2 regions of the Paracoccus zhejiangensis genome follow, and region 2 is predicted to be linked to the other one. Evidence: riboswitches for the same ligand, from Rfam matches in the RefSeq annotation. Region 2 holds a riboswitch; the other holds the start of a gene.
What was found. Region 2 has a riboswitch for cobalamin ahead of CX676_RS20010 (energy-coupling factor ABC transporter permease). Riboswitches for the same ligand answer to the same signal wherever they lie in the genome.

Region 1: linked by a shared signal. The riboswitch ahead of CX676_RS07130 (TonB-dependent receptor plug domain-containing protein) and the one ahead of CX676_RS20010 (energy-coupling factor ABC transporter permease) in region 2 are both predicted to bind cobalamin.

The regions. Positions count from the first base shown of each region.
Region 1 covers NZ_CP025430.1:1,440,783-1,449,277, forward strand. The annotation lists gene CX676_RS22495 (DUF6414 family protein) at 1-180, opposite strand, end outside; gene lepA (translation elongation factor 4) at 323-2,119, opposite strand; gene CX676_RS07100 (hypothetical protein) at 2,220-2,645, shown strand; gene CX676_RS07105 (DMT family transporter) at 2,642-3,526, opposite strand; gene CX676_RS07110 (HAD family hydrolase) at 3,523-4,209, opposite strand; gene CX676_RS07115 (heavy-metal-associated domain-containing protein) at 4,261-4,446, shown strand; gene CX676_RS07120 (hypothetical protein) at 4,632-4,934, shown strand; gene CX676_RS07125 (NAD-dependent deacylase) at 4,942-5,625, shown strand; cobalamin riboswitch at 5,652-5,842, shown strand; gene CX676_RS07130 (TonB-dependent receptor plug domain-containing protein) at 5,974-7,806, shown strand; gene CX676_RS07135 (ABC transporter substrate-binding protein) at 7,793-8,495, shown strand, end outside.
Region 2 covers NZ_CP025431.1:147,626-156,120, reverse strand. The annotation lists gene CX676_RS20020 (ExeM/NucH family extracellular endonuclease) at 1-3,095, opposite strand, end outside; gene cobF (precorrin-6A synthase (deacetylating)) at 3,182-3,940, opposite strand; gene CX676_RS20010 (energy-coupling factor ABC transporter permease) at 4,014-4,685, opposite strand; cobalamin riboswitch at 4,720-4,936, opposite strand; gene CX676_RS20005 (cobyrinate a,c-diamide synthase) at 4,978-6,315, opposite strand; gene cobM (precorrin-4 C(11)-methyltransferase) at 6,312-7,091, opposite strand; gene CX676_RS19995 (cobalamin biosynthesis protein) at 7,088-7,468, opposite strand; gene cbiE (precorrin-6y C5,15-methyltransferase (decarboxylating) subunit CbiE) at 7,450-8,495, opposite strand, start outside.

The DNA of each region.
Region 1 (8,495 bases), on a different replicon from region 2:
GCCGATGTTACCTTTCCCATGCGCACCCACCTCCTCGGTTTTCGCTCGGACTGCGGTTTCTTGGCTCACCATTTGAACAAGTGCGCCATAATCGTTAAGTTGCGAAAGTATCGAGGAGATTCGATCTTGATCAACATACAAAAAATCAAGGATCAAATTTTCCTTTGCTTGTTCTGCCACCCTGTCGAATGTCCTTTTCAAAATCACCTATCTCGCGTTCTATTTCAGCGGATTTTCGCTTAATTGTGTCCGCTCTATCCGATAGGTCAGGTTCGGCATCCGCCTTTCGTGCAAGCAGAGATTTGAGCCAAACCCACACCGCTCACTCCATCTTCAACGCCTGAATAAACGCCGTCTGCGGGATCTCAACCTTCCCGAACTGGCGCATCTTCTTTTTCCCGGCCTTCTGCTTTTCCAGCAGCTTCTTCTTCCGCGTGGCGTCGCCGCCATAGCATTTCGCCGTCACGTCCTTGCGCATGGCCGACAGGGTCTCGCGGGCGATCACGCGTGACCCGATCGCCGCCTGGATCGGGATCTTGAACATGTGGCGCGGGATCAGCTCTTTCAGCTTTTCCACCATCACCCGGCCGCGGCTTTCGGCGCGGTCGCGGTGCACCATGATCGACAGCGCGTCGACCGGCTCGTCATTCACCAGGATCGACATCTTCACGAGGAAATCCTCGCGGTATTCCGACAGTTGGTAGTCGAAGGAGGCATAACCCTTGGTCACCGATTTCAGCCGGTCGTAGAAGTCGAAGACCACCTCGGCCAGGGGCAAGTCATAGACCACCATGGCGCGCTGGCCGGCATAGGTCAGGTCCAGCTGGATGCCGCGGCGGTCCTGGCACAGTTTCAGCACGTCGCCCAGATATTCGTCGGGGACCATGATCGTCGCCTTGATCCGCGGTTCCTCGATATGGTCGACATAGGTCAGGTCGGGCATGTCGGCGGGGTTGTGCAGGTCGCGCACCTCGCCGTCGTTCATGTGCAGCCGGAAGACCACGCTTGGCGCGGTGGTGATCAGGTCCAGGTCGTATTCGCGTTCCAGCCGGTCGCGGATCACCTCGAGATGCAGGAGGCCCAGGAAGCCGCAGCGGAAGCCGAAGCCGAGCGCGGCCGAGGTCTCCATCTCGTAGGAAAAGCTGGCATCGTTCAGCGCCAGCTTCTCGATGGCATCACGCAGCGCCTCGAAATCATTGGCATCGACCGGGAAGAGGCCGCAGAAGACCACCGGCTGCGCCGGCTTGAAGCCCGGCAGCGGCGTCTCGGCGCCCTTGCGTTCATGGGTGATGGTGTCGCCGACGCGGGTGTCGCGGACCTGCTTGATCGAGGCGGTGAAGACGCCGATCTCGCCCGGCCCCAATTCGGCGATGTCCTGCATCTGCGGGCGCAGCACGGCCAGCTTGTCGATGCCGTAGATGGCGCCGGTCTGCATCATCTTGATGCGGTCGCCCTTCTTCACCATGCCGTCCATCACCCGGATCATGACGACGACGCCGAGATAGGCGTCATACCATGAATCGACCAGCATCGCCTTCAGGGGCGCGTTGCGGTCGCCCTTGGGCGCGGGCAGGCGCTGGACGATGGCTTCCAGCACGTCGGGAATGCCAAGCCCGGTCTTGGCCGAGATCGGGATCGCGTCCGAGGCGTCGATGCCGATGACATCCTCGATGTTTTCCTTGACCCGCTCGGGTTCCGCCGCCGGCAGGTCGATCTTGTTCAGCACCGGCACGATCTCGTGCCCGGCATCGATGGCCTGGTAGACATTGGCCAGCGTCTGCGCCTCGACCCCCTGGCTGGCATCGACGACCAGCAGGCTGCCCTCGACCGCGCGCATCGAGCGGCTGACCTCGTAGGCAAAGTCGACATGGCCCGGCGTGTCGATCAGGTTCAGCACGTATTTGCGCCCGTCCTTGGCCGGATAGTCGATGCGCACGGTGTTCGCCTTGATGGTGATGCCGCGTTCGCGCTCGATATCCATGCTGTCCAGAAGCTGGGCCTTCATGTCGCGTTCGGCGACAGTCCCCGTCATCTGGATCAGCCTATCGGCCAAGGTGGATTTGCCGTGGTCGATATGGGCCACGATCGAGAAATTGCGGATGAGATCAAGGTCGGTCATGGCCGGGCTATACAGGGGCGCAAGAGCCGCGGAAAGAGGGTTTCGAGCGGCAGCGGACCCGGCACTGGACAGGCCCGGCGCAGGGGCGCAGGATCGGGGAATGGCGAGTCTGTGGCAAACGGGGGTGACGGCGCTGGCGCTCGGTGCGGGCCTGGCGGCTGCGGCCTTGGCGGTCGAGCCCGACCCGTTCGGCCCGCTGGCCCCGTTCCGGCCCGGCGAGGCGCTGGCCGACCGCGCCGCCACCTGCGCCACCCTGCCTGACTGGGTCGGCTACGCGCCCGAGACCGGGGAGCGGATCAGCCTGACGGTGCGCGGAAGGCTGAGCGCGGTCGAAAGCGACGGGGTGCTGGCCTACCTGGTGCTGTGTGAGGCAGCAGAAGTGCAGGTGCTCTGCGTCACCTACGAGACCGGCGATTTTGAGCCGGGCGACGGAGCGGTCTTGGCCGGCGGCTTCATCCGGGCCGAGGGGCGGCGGGTGATGCTGGACCCCTGCCTTGCCAGCGATCCGCGTGCATCAGCCGACTAGGCCCGCCGCGCCGCCCGCCGGCGCAGCTGCGCCTCGCGCCACATCGCATAGACGCCCGACAGCACGATCACCCCGGCCCCGGCGAGGGTCCAAAGATCGGGGCGCTCGCGCAGCACAAGCACGGCGAGGATCAGCGCAAAGACCAGCCGCGTATAGCGGAAGGGCGCGATCAGCGACAGATCGGCCAGCCGCACCGACACGACCATGGCCTGATAGCCCGCCAGCCCGACGAAGACGCAGGCCAGAAGCAGCAGCCACTGGTTCAGGTCCAGCATCCGCAGCCCCTGCCCCTCAACCGCCATCAGCACCAGCCCCGACAGGGCGATGGCGGTGAAGGCGGTGATGGTCAGAAGGCCCGATCCGACATCGACCGGCACCCGCCGCGTGGTCAGGTCGCGCATCGCCGCGAAGAAGACCGAGGCGAGCGCCAGCAGGGCCGCGGGGTGAAAGGCCTCGGTCCCCGGCCGCATGATCATCAACACGCCCAGAAAGCCAAGTGCCACCGACAGCCAGCGCCGCCAGCCGACATGCTCGCCCAGGATCAGCGCCCCGCCCATGGTCATGGCCAGCGGCAGCGCCTGGGTGATGGCCGAGACCGAGGCCAGATCGCCTAGCGCCAGCGCCGCCACAAAGGTCAGCGCCGTCAGCCCCTCGCCCAGACTGCGCAGCAGCACCACAGGTCGCCGCGCGCCCTGCCAGCCAGTCGGCTGACCGCGCAACCGGATCAGAAGCGCGAACAGCACCGCCCCCAGCGCGCCATGCAGGAACAGCACCTCGCCGATGCTCAGCCGCACGGCCAACAGCTTCAGCAGCAGGTCCTCGATGGCGAAGAAGGCCATGCCCAAGACCATCAGCCCCGCCGCGCGGGCATTGCCGGTCATGGGGTCAGCTTCGCGACAAGGGCCGGCAGGTCGGCGATGCGCTCCAGCCGGTGAAAGCGCGGATGATCGGGGTCATCGCCCTGCTCGTGCAGCCAGGTCAGATCATGCGGGATCAGCACCGCATTGCCGCCGGCCTGAAGCACCGGCAGGACGTCCGAATTCATCGAATTGCCGGCCATCAGAAAACGGTCCGGGGTGATGCCGTGGCGGGCAAAGACGGCGGCATAGGCATCGGGCGTCTTGTGCTGGACGATCTCGATGGCGTCGAACCGCTCGGCCAGACCCGACAGCGCGATCTTGCGCTCCTGATCCAGCACGTCACCCTTGGTGATGAGGATGCGGCGGCGGTCCGACAGCGCCTCGACCGCCCCCGCCGCGCCCTCCAGCAGATGCACCGGATGGGCGAGCATCTCCTGCCCCATTGCCAGAATTTCCGCCACCGCCTCGCCCGGCAGGCGGTTCTCGGTCAGCTCCAGCGCGGTCTGCACCATCGACAGCATGAAGCCCTTGATGCCGTAACCGTAACGCGCCAGATTGCGGCATTCGGTGTCGAAGAGATGCGCGGCAATGCGCTCGGGTGGCGCATGGCCCTCGAGCAGGCGGGCGAAGCCAGCCTGGGTGCTGCGGAAAAACGTCTCGTTTTCCCAAAGCGTGTCATCTGCGTCGAAACCGATCCATTCCATGCCCGCGGGTGTGGCCGGCCCGTGCGGGGCCGTCAAGCGAAAGGATATCCGATGGAGTTCACCGTTTCCGACATGACCTGCGGCCATTGCAAGGCGGCGATCGAGGAAGCTGTCACCGAGGCCGGCGGCACGGCGCAGATCGACCTTGAGACGAAGCGCGTCCGGGTCGAGGGAATCAACGCGACCGAGGCCGAGGCGGCGATCCGCGGCGCCGGCTATTCGCCCGAGCCGGCCTGATCCGCGCGGGGCCGCGACGCCACAAGATATTGATGTTGCGGGCGGCCCGCCCCTGACCAATGGGTTATACCCAAGAGATTGAGCGACGCCCCGGAATTTGCTATATCTGGGGGCATGACGGTGCCAAAGGAGACGGGCGACAAGCCCGCGGCATCCGATGACGAGGAACCGAGGAGACAGTCCCAATGCTCAACCGCATCATCATTGCGGCCGCCGCCGTCGTGCTGACCACCCCTTTGGCCATGGCCGGCCCGATCGACAGCGCCTGCGTGCGCTCGGACCGCGCGCGTGGCAATGCGCCGCTCTGCGGCTGCATCCAGCAGGTGGCGAACCAGACGCTGTCGCGGTCCGACCAGCGCCGTGCCGCCGGCTTCTTCCGCGAGCCGCACAAGGCGCAAGAGGTCCGCATGTCGAAAAGCGACGCCGACAACGCCTTCTGGTCGCGCTACAAGCGCTTTGCCAGCAGTGCCGAGGCCTATTGCCGCTGAGCCGGCGTTGCGCATCGCCGTTCTGACCGGGGCGGGCATTTCCGCCGAAAGCGGGCTTGCGACCTTTCGCGCCGCCGATGGCTTGTGGGAAAACCACCGGGTCGAGGACGTGGCGACGCCCGAGGCCTTCGAACGCGACCCCGACCTGGTCCACCGCTTCTACAACCAGCGCCGCGCCCGGCTGGCCGAGGTTCAGCCGAACCCGGCCCATCGCGCGCTGGCCGATCTGGCGCAGTCGCATGACCTGACGCTGATCACCCAGAATGTCGACAACCTGCACGAGCGCGGCGGCAGCGCGGATGTCATCCACATGCATGGCGAGTTGACCCGCGCCCTCTGCGCCGCCTGCGGCCATCGCTGGCCGGCGCCTTTGGTCATGCAGCCCGCCGATCCCTGCCCCTCCTGCGGCGCCGCCGCCACCCGCCCCGATATCGTCTGGTTCGGCGAGATGCCCTATCACATGGAGCGGATCTGGCAGGCGCTGGAGGAAGCCGATCTTTTCGCCGCCATCGGCACCTCGGGCAATGTCTATCCCGCCGCCGGCTTTGCCCAGCACGCCGCCCGCCGGGGCATCCCCTGCGTGGAACTGAACCTCGCCGCCAGCGCCAATGCCCGCGATTTTGCCAAGCGCATCATCGGCCCGGCCAGCGAGACGGTGCCGAACTGGGTGGCCGGGCTCGGCCGCCGATAGTTCTTGCCCCGTTTCGCGGCTTCGGTTAATCCCCGCCCTGCCTCGGTTCCGGGAGTGATCCCGGTGAAAAGGGAACGCGGTGCAATTCCGCGGCTGCCCCCGCAACTGTCAGCGGCGAGCGAGGCCGGACATGTCACTGTTCGCGGTTGCGGATGGGAAGACCCGGCCAAGCCCCGACCCGCGAAGCCAGGAGACCTGCCAAGGCCATCACCCTGACCACATGCGGGGCGCATGTGCGAAACGGTTTGTCCGTCGCGGTGGTTCATTGACCCGTCCGGCCGGAAACGCCTTCCCACCGGATCACCCATCCCCGCCCGCAACGACCGGGCGCCCTGAAGGACCGAACCGATGCAACTCCGCCATCTTTTGGCCGCCTCGACCGCGCTGACCGCCCTTGCCGGCCTCGCCGCCGCGCAGGGGGCCGCGCTGCCGCCGGCCGATTACGTGCTGCCCGAGATCACGCTCTACGCCTATCAGACCGAGGCCGAACTGGGCCGCACCGGCGCCACGGTCGAGGTCGTGACGCAGGAGGAACTTCAGCGCGACGGCACCCTGCGCCTGACCGACTACCTGGCCACCCTGCCCGGCATCTCGGCCACCGCCAATGGCGGCTTCGGTACCCAGTCGACCCTGCGTATCCGTGGCCTTGCCGGGCAATATGTGAAGGTGCTGGTCGACGGGATCGACGTGTCGGACCCCTCCTCGACCCAGATCCGCTTTGATCCCGGCGCGATGATGACCGGTGACATCGCCCGGATCGAGGTGTTGAAGGGCGCGCAATCGGCGCTTTACGGCTCCGAGGCCATCGGCGGGGTCATCGCCATCAGCACGCTGGATGCAACCGAACCCGGCACCCGCCAGCGCGCGACTCTGGAATATGGCAGCTACAACACCAAGCGGGCGGCCTATAGCATCACCACTTCCGGCGAGCGTCATGCGCTGGCCTTCACGGTTCAGCATCTCGACACTGATGGCTTCTCGGTCGCGGACGAGGCCGATGGCAACCGCGAGGACGATGGCGCCCGCGCCACCCGCGCCACGCTGTCGGGCCGCTATGATGTCAACGACGCCCTGACCATCGGCGCCGCCGGCTTCTGGCAGAAGACCGAGGCCGAGACCGATGGCGATTTCCCGGTGCTGGAAGATGGCGCCGATGCCAGCAACGGCATCCTGCGCGGTGGCCGGATCTATGCCGATTACGACGCCGGCGGCATCCGCCACGGGCTGGCCCTGCAGCGCAGCGAGACCTCGCGGCAGGAAACCTATGACGGCTTCACCTATCCCTTCGAGGGCGAGCGGACCGAGCTGGAATACAAGGGCTCGGTCGATCTGAACCCGCAGGTGGTGCTGGCCTGGGGCGCGGCCCATAGCCGCGAGGAGTTCCAGGGCGACAGCACCGATGCCGGTTACATCACCAATTCGGCCTTTGCCGAGGCGCGCTATACGCCCAACGACCGGCTGGATCTGGCCCTGTCGCTGCGCCACGACCACAATTCGCAATTCGGCAGCGAGGCCACGGGCCGGCTGGCGCTGGCCTGGCGCCCAGATGACAACTGGACGCTCCGCGCCAATTGGGGCACCGGCTATCGCGCCCCCTCGCCCTACGAGCTTTACAGCTTCTGGGCCGGCACGCCCGACCTGACGCCGGAAACCGCCAAGGGTGGCGAGATCGGCGTCGAGCGCAGCTTTGCCAATGGCGCGACCCTGCGCGCAACCGCCTTCCACTCGGTCGTGACCGATCTGATCGACTATTCCTATGCGACCTTCCACTACGAACAGATCCCCGGCGACACGCGCAGTCAGGGGATCGAGCTGTCGGGTGAAACGCCGCTGAACGACCGGCTGCGGCTCAGCGGCAACTTCACCTATACCGATACCGAGCGCCCCGACGGCCAACAGTTGGAACGGGTGCCCGAGCGGGTGCTGAACCTGCGGCTCGACGGCGACATCTCGGACCGCTCGCGCTTCGGGCTGGGGCTGACCCATGCCTCGGGCTTGGTCGATCGCGGGGCGGAAATGCCCAGCTATACGCTGGTCGATGCCTCGGTCGAATATGACCTGACCGGCCGGTCGACCGGCTATCTGCGGGTCGAGAACCTGTTCGACCAGGACTACCAGGTGCTGCGCGGCTACGGCACCTCGGGCCGCGCCCTCTTCGCGGGGATCCGTGCGGAGTTCTGATCTGGTCCGCGGTGTGGCGGCGGCGCTGGTCGTCGCCCTGCCGGCGGTCGCGGGGGCTGAGGCGCCCCGGCGGGTGGTGTCGATGAACCTCTGCACCGACCAGATCGCCATGCTGCTGGCGGCGCCGGGGCAACTCGTGTCGGTCAGCGATCTGGCGGCTGACCCGAACATGTCGCCGATGGCCGAAGTGGCGGCGGCCTATCCACCGAATTACGGCCGCGCCGAAGAGATCTACCTGATGCGGCCCGATCTGGTGATTGCCGGGCAATATGCCTCGGGGCCGGCGGTGGCGATGCTGCGCCGGCTGGCGATCCGGGTCGAGGTGCTGCCGCCTGCCGAGGATTTCGACGCCATCCGCGCGCAGATCAGCCAGATCGGAAACTGGCTCGGTCGCGAGGCCGAGGCCGCGCGGCTGATCGAAGATTTCGATGCGGGGCTTGCGGCGCTGGCCAAGGACGCCACGCATGGCCGGGCGGCGCTGTATTATGCCAATGGCTTCACCTCGGGGCGTTCGACGCTGGCCGGGGCGATTGTCGAGGCGGCGGGTTACGACAATATCGCCGGCGATTACGGCATCGAGACGACCACCGCCCTGCCCTTGGAACTGCTGGTCATGTCCGAGCCCGACCGGCTGATCACCGGGGCGAAATGGCCCGGACAGTCGCGGTCCGAGGCCATTCTGGACCACC
Region 2 (8,495 bases):
ACGATGCCGGTCATGATCGCGTCCTCGCCGACAAAGCCGCCGGTCCCGGTCGGATCGACAAAGGCATAGACCGCGCCCGAGCCGGTGGCCGTGGCCTCGGCATTCAGCGCATCGACCAGCGCGTCGATGGCCGAGCCCTCGCCAAAGCCGCCATTCTCGATCTCCTGCAGGGCAAAGACCTCGGCCCCGGTGCCGGTCATGACCGAGACCAGTTTCTCGGTCTGCCGGGCCAGATCGGCCTCGGTCGTGGCCCCGCGCGGGTCCAGGGTGCCATCCGGCCCGGTGCCGCCCGAGAGCGTGGTGAAATAGTTCAACACGTTGATCGAAGCCACCTGCAGCTCGCCGCCCACATCGTCGGGGGCGTCCTGTCGCGCGCCGGAATTGGTGGCCTCGTCGATCGGCAATTGCCCGGTCGGGATCAGCGCGTGATCTCCGAACTGCTCGGTCATCACGCCCTCGATCGGCCCGGTGAACTGGGTGCCAAGCCGCAGCGTCGCGCCGCCAGCGCCGAACTCATCGCCAGCATCGAGATAACCATTGCCATTGTCGCCCGGCGTGGTGTTCGGGACATACTCAAACGCGTCGGGGTTCTGCGTGCTGATGCCGTCATCGATGATCAGCCGGTTCTGGGCATTGGCCTCGGCCAGCGCCGCGACCTCGGCGGCCTCGGTCTGCGCATCATGGATCTGCGTCGGCTGGTATTGCACGCCAGCACCCACGACGATCTCGCCATAGCGGTCGAAATCGAAATTCTCGATCACCGTCAGCGGCGCGTCGGTGCCGCTGATGACCGAGACCCGCATCCCCTCGACCGATTCATAGTTGAAGCCCTCGGGCGAGAGTTCGACGGTCGCCGCCGTCGGCAGCTCGTTGCCGCTGGACATGATCATGACGTCCGACACGGCGGTCAGCTCGGTCAGCCCGCCGAATTCGGTGACGGTGCCGTCAAGCTGCACCAGATCGCCAAGCGCCACCGCCTCGCCGCCGCCGGTGAAAACAAAAATCCCTTCCGAGGTCAGCGCGTCGAGATCGGCATCGGCGTCTTCCTCCTGCAGGTAGAAGCCGTTCGCCGCGATATGGACGACCACCGCCGTCACCTCGACCCGCTGGCCGATCAGCGTCGAGGCATCGGTTGACCCCTGGATGAAGGAAATCAGCTGCGGCGTCGCGGTCTCGCCGCCGCCATCGCCCGCATTGGCTGCGCCCTTGGTCGCCTCGGCGGGTGCAGACCAGTTCCCCTCCGCATCGCGCTGCAGCGACAGGCCCGGCGCATCGCCACCGGTTTCCGCCACGCCGATATCGGTCGAGGTCATGCCTGCCGCCGTGCCGCTTGCGGCGGTCATCTGGCCCTCGTAGCTGAGGAATTCCACCACCTCGCCAGCATTCACCAGCGCCATCCCGTCCGGCGCACCGTTCTGCAACCCGTTGGCCGGCAGGTCCCAGACATAGAAATCATGGGTGCCATCGCTTGTCATCGTGGCATTGGCAATCGACAACGTGCCGTAAACCGAGCCATTGCCGCCGTTATAGAGTTCCACCGACAGGCCAGAGGCATCGCCGCCCGCCGTCACCCTTACCTCGACGAACTCGCCGGTATCGGTGCCGGCATTGTCATAGTGAAATTCGTTGATCCGCGCCGCGAATTCAGGCTCGGCGGCGTCATTGCTGGCGCCTGCCGTCGCGGTTTCCGGCGCGCGCCAGCTGCCATCCTCGTTCCGCTGCAAGGATTGGCCGAGGGGCGTATCGCTCGGCTCGGAGACGCCGATATCGGTCGAGGTCAGGCCATTCGCCGCGCCGCCGGTTGCGGTCATCTCGCCCTCGTAGCTGAGGAATTCGACCACCTCGCCGCCATTCACCAGCGCCATCCCGTCCGGCGCGCCGTTCTGCAACCCGTTCGCGGGCAGGTTCCAGACATAGAAATCATGCGTGCCGTCGCTGGTCATCGTCGCATCGGCGATGGAGAGCGTGCCGTAGACCCCGCCATTGCTGCCGTTATAGAGCTCGACCGACAGACCCGAGGCATCATCGCCCGCGTTGACTCGGACCTCGATGAACTCCCCCGCATCGGTGCCGGCATTGTCATAGTGAATTTCGTTGATCCGGGCGACGATCGGCGGCGTCTCGGTCACGTCCTCGACCGTCACCGATATATCGGCGCTGTCGCTGGCGCCCGCGCCATCGGTGACGCTGACGGTCACGTCATAGATATTGTCGCCGCCCGCATCGCCGGGGTTCTCGTAATCCGGCGCGGTGATGAAGCTCAACTCGCCGGTCTCGGGGTCGATCTGGAACAGCGCCGCATCGGCCCCGCCGCTGATTGCATAGGTCAGGTCGCTGCTGTCTGGGTCCGTGGCCGAGAGGCCGGCGGGCACGGCGGTCTGGTTCTCGGCCACGGTGACGCTGGTGGTGGCGGTCAGCGTGGGCGCGTCATTCTGGCCAGTGATGGTGACAGTCACGGTCGCCGTATCGGTGCCGCCCTTCCCGTCATCGACGGTATAGGTAAAGCTGTCGGTCGCCGTCTCGCCCTCGGCCAGATGGTCGAAGCGGTCGCCCGGATCATAACTGATCTGGCCGCCCTCCAGCGTCACCACCGCACCCGAGGCCGCAGCCGAAACCCCGGTAATGGTCAGCGCGTCACCGTCATACTCGCGGTCATTGGCCAGAAGATCGGCGGTGTCGATCAGGGTAACCCCGTCCTCGCCCGCCGCCACCGCATCATCCCCGGCCAGCACGGCATTGTTCCGGCCATCCAGATGCAGCGTGTAATCATCGCCCTCGAAATAGAGCGCCTCGACCGATTGCAGCCAGTCGCGGCCCTCGTTGCCCGACAGCGCCTCGACCCGGACAATGCCGCCAAGTCGGCTGATCGCATAGTCATCGACCCCGCCGGCATAGACGGCGGTATCATTGCCACGCCCGCCAAGGATGCGGTCATCGCCGCCGCCGCCGCGGATGGTGTCATCGCCGCCCAGCCCAAGGATCATGTCCTTGCCCGCGCCACCCTCCAGCAGATTGCCCCGCTGGTTGCCGAGGATCAGCGACGGCCCTCCCCGGTCAGCTGCTGCATTGCCCTTGTGCGCGCGGTTCGAGGCCATGACGATTCTCCCGTTCTCGTGACATTGACCCCTTTGACCCTAGTCAGGTGACAAAGCTGTGACCAGCCTTGCATTCTCTGCAGGTCTCAGCCGCGCCGGATCAGGTAGATGTCCATGATCCAGCCATGCCGCGCCCGCGCCTCGGACCGCGTGGCGATGATCTGTGGCGCAACCTCAGAGAGCGGACCGGCGATCAGCAGTTGCTCGGCCATGCCGACATAGGCGCCCCACCAGATGGTCAGGCCCGCCGGGTCAAGGGCCTCGAAGGCCCCGCCGGCATCCAGCATGACAACGATGGTCGATGCCCCCTCGGGCCAGCCACCCGCGCGCAATTGCCGGCCGGTGGTGATGGTGACGGGCGCGCCGAGATCGTTCAGCGGGATGGCATGGGCGGCGCAAAGCGCCTGAATGGCGGTGATGCCGGGGATGACGCGCAAGGTCAGCGGCAGGCGGCGGCCCACCCGCTCGGCAATGCGCAGGGTGCTGTCGTAAAGCGAGGGATCGCCCCAGACCAGCAGGGCAACGCGCGGCCCGCCGCCGGCGTCAAGATGGGCGCGGATGCGATCCTCCCAGATGGCGGCAATGGCGTCATGCCAGTCCTGCACCCGCGCGAGATAGTCGGGCGTCGCCGGATCGCGGACGGGCAGGTCAAAGGTCTCGACCCGCGTTGCCGGATCGGTCAGCGCCTCGCGGCAGATCGCCAGCCTGAGACCGGCCAGATCGGACTTGTCCTCGCCCTTCAAGGGCACAAGGATCAGGTCGGAGGCGTTCATCGCCTTCGCCGCCTCGGCAGTCAGGTGGTCGGGATTGCCGGTGCCGATGCCGATGAGAATAAGCTCGATCATGGGGTGCCTGCGCGTCATGAGAAAGGGGCGCGGTCCCGCAGGTCCGCGCCCCTGATCTGATTGGCCTGTCGGATCAGGCCGAAGCAAGCAGCCGCGGCGTGACCAGCGAGGCGGGCATCCGCCCGGCCAGCGCCTTGGCACCGGCGAGGATCGCCAGATCGACCAGCGGCTCGATCAGCACGACGGTGATATAGGCCGCGCCGAACATCCCTATCCCGGCCAGCGCCGAGGCACCCTGACCGTAGAAGGCCCAGAAGGCGACCCAGGCCACCACGCCGCCCTGGTAGGCGAAGGAGAGTTTCAGCACATCGGCATAGCGCAGATCGACATAGGCCGTGCCCGCCGGGATGATCCGCTGCGCGAGAACGGCGACGGCGAAGAGCGGGACCAGGAGCGTGGTGACGTTCATGCCGTATTGCGGCAGGTCGAAGGGTGCAAAGAATAGGCCCTGCAGCAAGAGGCCCATGGCCAGACCCAGTGCAGCCGGACCGGCGCCGAGGATCAGGAACAGGGTCGAGCCGAGAATCAGGTGCACCTCGCTGACCCCCACCGGGTAATGCGGCAGCACCTGGAAGAAGCCGAAGGTGGCGACCGTGGCGATCACGCTGCGCAGCGCCACCGAAGCGAGGCCGCTCTGCCGGGTCGACTGCCCCAGCATGAACAGCCCGGTCGCCGCGGCGCCGGCTGCGGTGGCATAGCTGAGGACGATCTTGGCACCGTCAACGATGCCGGGTTCGATATGCATGTCTGTCTCCTTGCCGTCACACCCGACGACCGATGGGTTTCATTGCGTCGAGGCCGGTCTCCTGGCTCGCGGATCATGGCGACCACCCGCCTTCCCGGCCCAAAGGGGGCCAGTGGCAATCGGATGGCCGCTCTCCGCTTACAGTCGCGGGGGCGGCTGGGGCACAGGCGTCACTTGCAGGGACGCCCTTCCCCATTCCCGTTTCAGCCCCGTTCCTTGCGGTCCGGGACACCTCGTCCGATCTTTCTGCGCCGGGGCGGGACGCGGGTCAAGCCGGATTCCCGGTTCCCTGTCAGGCGATTGCACTGGCTGGCGCGATCAGGTGGAAGAACGTGCCGCTGACCCGACCGCCGCCGGCGCTGTCGCGGAACGACCCGGTCTCGGGCACCAGATCGCCATTGGCATCACGCACCTCGGCCAGCGGCGCGTCGGGCTGGTCGAGGATGGTGGCATAGTGGAATTCATGACCGCGCAGGCCAGCGGCGTCCGCGAGGCCCGGCAAGGGCCGCGCCGCCCGCGCGGCAAGGCGATAGCCCAGATGCATCCGGCGCTTGGCATAGCTGGTCTCCAGCCCCAACAGCCCGGCCATCCGGTGCCGCGTGCCATCCGCCGCCACCAGCCCGGCCCCCAGCGCCATATAGCCGCCGCATTCGCCATGAACGGGGCGGGTCTCGGCAAAGCGGGTCAGCCCGGCGCGAAAGGTTTCCGCCGCCGCCAGCCGCCCGGCATGAAGCTCGGGATAGCCGCCGGGCAGCCAGCAGACCGTGGCCGAGGCGTCGGGCGCCTCGTCCGCCAAGGGCGAGAAGGGCAGGATCGTCGCCCCGCCGGCCCGCCAGTCGGCCAACAGATGCGGGTAGATGAACGAGAACGCCTGATCCCGCGCCAGCGCGATCCGCTCGCCCGGTGGCGGGACGGGGGCGGCATCCGCGCCGGCGAACGCGCCGCGCACCGCCAGCGCCCGGATCGCCTCGAGGTCGCAATGCTGGGCGATGAAGCCCGCCAGATCCTCAAGGATGGCAGTCAGACGCGGCAATTCCTCGGCCTGAACCAGCCCCAGATGCCGCTCGGGCAGTTCCACATCGGGCCGGCGCGGCAGCGCGCCCAGAACCGTCAACCCGGCCTCGGCCATGCCGGCGCGGGTCAGCGCCTCGTGCCGGGGCGAGGCGACGCGGTTCAGGATCACGCCGCCGATCCGCACATCCTTGCGAAAGCGCGCGAAACCCGCCGCCGCCGCTGCCGCCGATTGCGCCTGGCCCGAGACGTCGAGGACCAGAATGACCGGCCAGCCGCTCAAAGCCGCCAGATCGGAACTGGCACCGCTGCCGGTCTCGCCCGGTTTCGCCACCCCGTCGAAAAGGCCCATCGAGCCTTCGGCCAGCACCAGGTCGGCCCCCTCGGCCCCGCGCGCCAGCATGGCGATGCGACCGGGCGACATGGCCCAGCTGTCGAGGTTCATCGAGGGCTGGCCCGCCGCCACGGCGTGAAAGGCCGGGTCGATGTAATCCGGCCCGCTCTTGAACGGATGCACGCTCAGGCCCTGCGCCCGAAAGGCGGCCAGAAGCCCAAGCGCCACGGTGGTCTTGCCGGTACCCGAAGCCGGGGCGGCGATCATCAGGCCGGGCGCGGTCATGGCGCCTCCGGGAAGCGCGGGTTGGTGCCGACAGGGCGGTAACGGCGGTCATAATCGCCGGCATAAAGGCGGCTTTCGTCGAAATCCTCGGCCCCGAGCGCCGGGCCGACGAGGATCAGCGCGGTCCGCTCGCCCTCGCCAATGGCAGGATCCAGCGTCGCCAGCGTGGCGCGGTAGAGGCGCTGGTCGGGCCAGCTGGCGCGGAACACCACGGCGACCGGGCAGTCCTGGCCGTAATGCGGCACCAGCCGTTCCTGCACCTCGGAGAGCACATGCACCGACAGGTGAATGGCCAAAGTCGCCCCGGTGCGGGCAAAGTTCTCCAGCGTCTCGCCCTCGGGCATGGCCGAAGCGCGGCCCGAGGTGCGGGTCAGGACCAGCGATTGCGCCACGCCGGGCAGGGTCAGCTCCGCCCCGAGTGCCGCGGCGGCGGCGGCAAAGGCGGGAACGCCGGGGGTCACGTCATAGGGGATGTTCAGCGCGCGCAGCCGGCGCAATTGTTCGCCCATGGCCGACCAGATCGACAGGTCGCCCGAATGCAACCGCGCCACATCCTGCCCCGCCGCATGGGCCGCGGCGATTTCGTCGATGATGGCATCGAGACTGAGGGATGCAGTGTTCACGATCTTTGCCCCGGGCGGGCAATGGGACAAAAGCGCCTCGGGCACCAGCGAACCGGCATAGAGGCAGACCGGGCAAGACGCGATCAGGTCGCGCCCGCGCAGGGTGATGAGGTCGGCCGCCCCCGGCCCCGCGCCGATGAAATGAACGGTCATGGGTCGGTTCCTTCTGCAAGCGCCAGCGTGGCGAGGCCACCCGGCGCGATCTCACGGGGCCGGATCAGCCTTGCGCCCGGCCCGCAAGCCGCAAGCGCCGAGGCTTCGGCCACCGAGCCGGTGCCGTAGCGGTCGGGTTGATTAGGGGTCGTTGTCGCGCAGTTCTGGAGGCGCAGCGCCGCCAGCGGCACGGCGATCAGCGGCAGGTCGAGTTCATCGGCCAGCGCCCGCAAGGCGGGATGATCTGCCTTGTCCTCCGGCGTGGCGAGCGCCGAAAGCCGCACCCCGCCCATCAGTGCGAGGCCGGCGCGCAGGGCGTCCAGCGTGGCCGCAGCCCGCAGCCCGATCCCGGCGACGATCACAGGACCACGCTCCATTGCACCAGCGGGCGCGCGGGGGTCCAGCCGCGCATTCCGCCCAAGGGGGTCGCGCGGGCCAGCTCGATCCGCATCAGCACGCCGCCGCGCCGGGTCTGCGCGTCCAGCACCAGCGCCTCGGTCTCCAGCGTCACCGCGTTCATCACCAGCCTTGTGCCGGTGGGTAATGTGTCGAACAGCGTCTGAACCAGCGCGGCATCCGCGCCGCCGCCGATGAAGACGGCATCGGGGCGGGTGGTTTTCAGGGCATCCGGCAGCGCGCCACCCTCGATCCGCGCGGTCAGCACCTGCATCCGGTCCTGCAACCCAAAGCGGTCGATGTTCTGCGCGATGGTCCGGGCGCGGTCCACCCGCGCCTCGACCGCCATGGCCCGGCCGCCCTGCAGGCACCATTCGACCGAGATCGACCCTGACCCCGCGCCGAGATCCCAGAGCAGCGCGCCCTTGCGCGGCGCCAGCGCGCAGAGGGTCAGCGCGCGGACCGGCTGCTTGGTGATCTGCCCGTCATGGGCAAAGCGCGCGTCGGGCAGGCCGGGGGTCAGCGGCAGCCCCGCCGGCGTGGCGATGTCGATGGCGGCAATCACCGGAGCCTCGATCCCGGACAGGTCGAACCCGCCTGCCGTGGTGCTGCGGATGCGCTCGCCCGGACCGCCGAGCCGTTCCAACACCCAGAGCCGCGCATCGCCAGCACCCTGCCCCACCAGCCAGCCCGCCAGTTCCCCCGCCGCCGCGCCGTCCCGCAGCGTGCAGATCAGCCGTTGCCCCCGCCCCATCTGCCGCAACAGGCGTTCAAAGGGCGCGGCGTGCAGACCGTGGCAGGTAACCTCTTCCAGCCGCCAGCCAAGCCGGTTCGCCGCCAGCGCGAAACTGGATGGCACCGGAAAGGACTGCCATTCCCCGGGGTGAAGATCGGCCATCAGCGAGCCACCCGCGCCGTGCCAGAACGGATCGCCCGAGGCCAGCACCGCCACCCTGCGCCCCCGCGCCGCCAGCACCGGGGCCAGCGAAAACGGCACCGGCCAAGCCT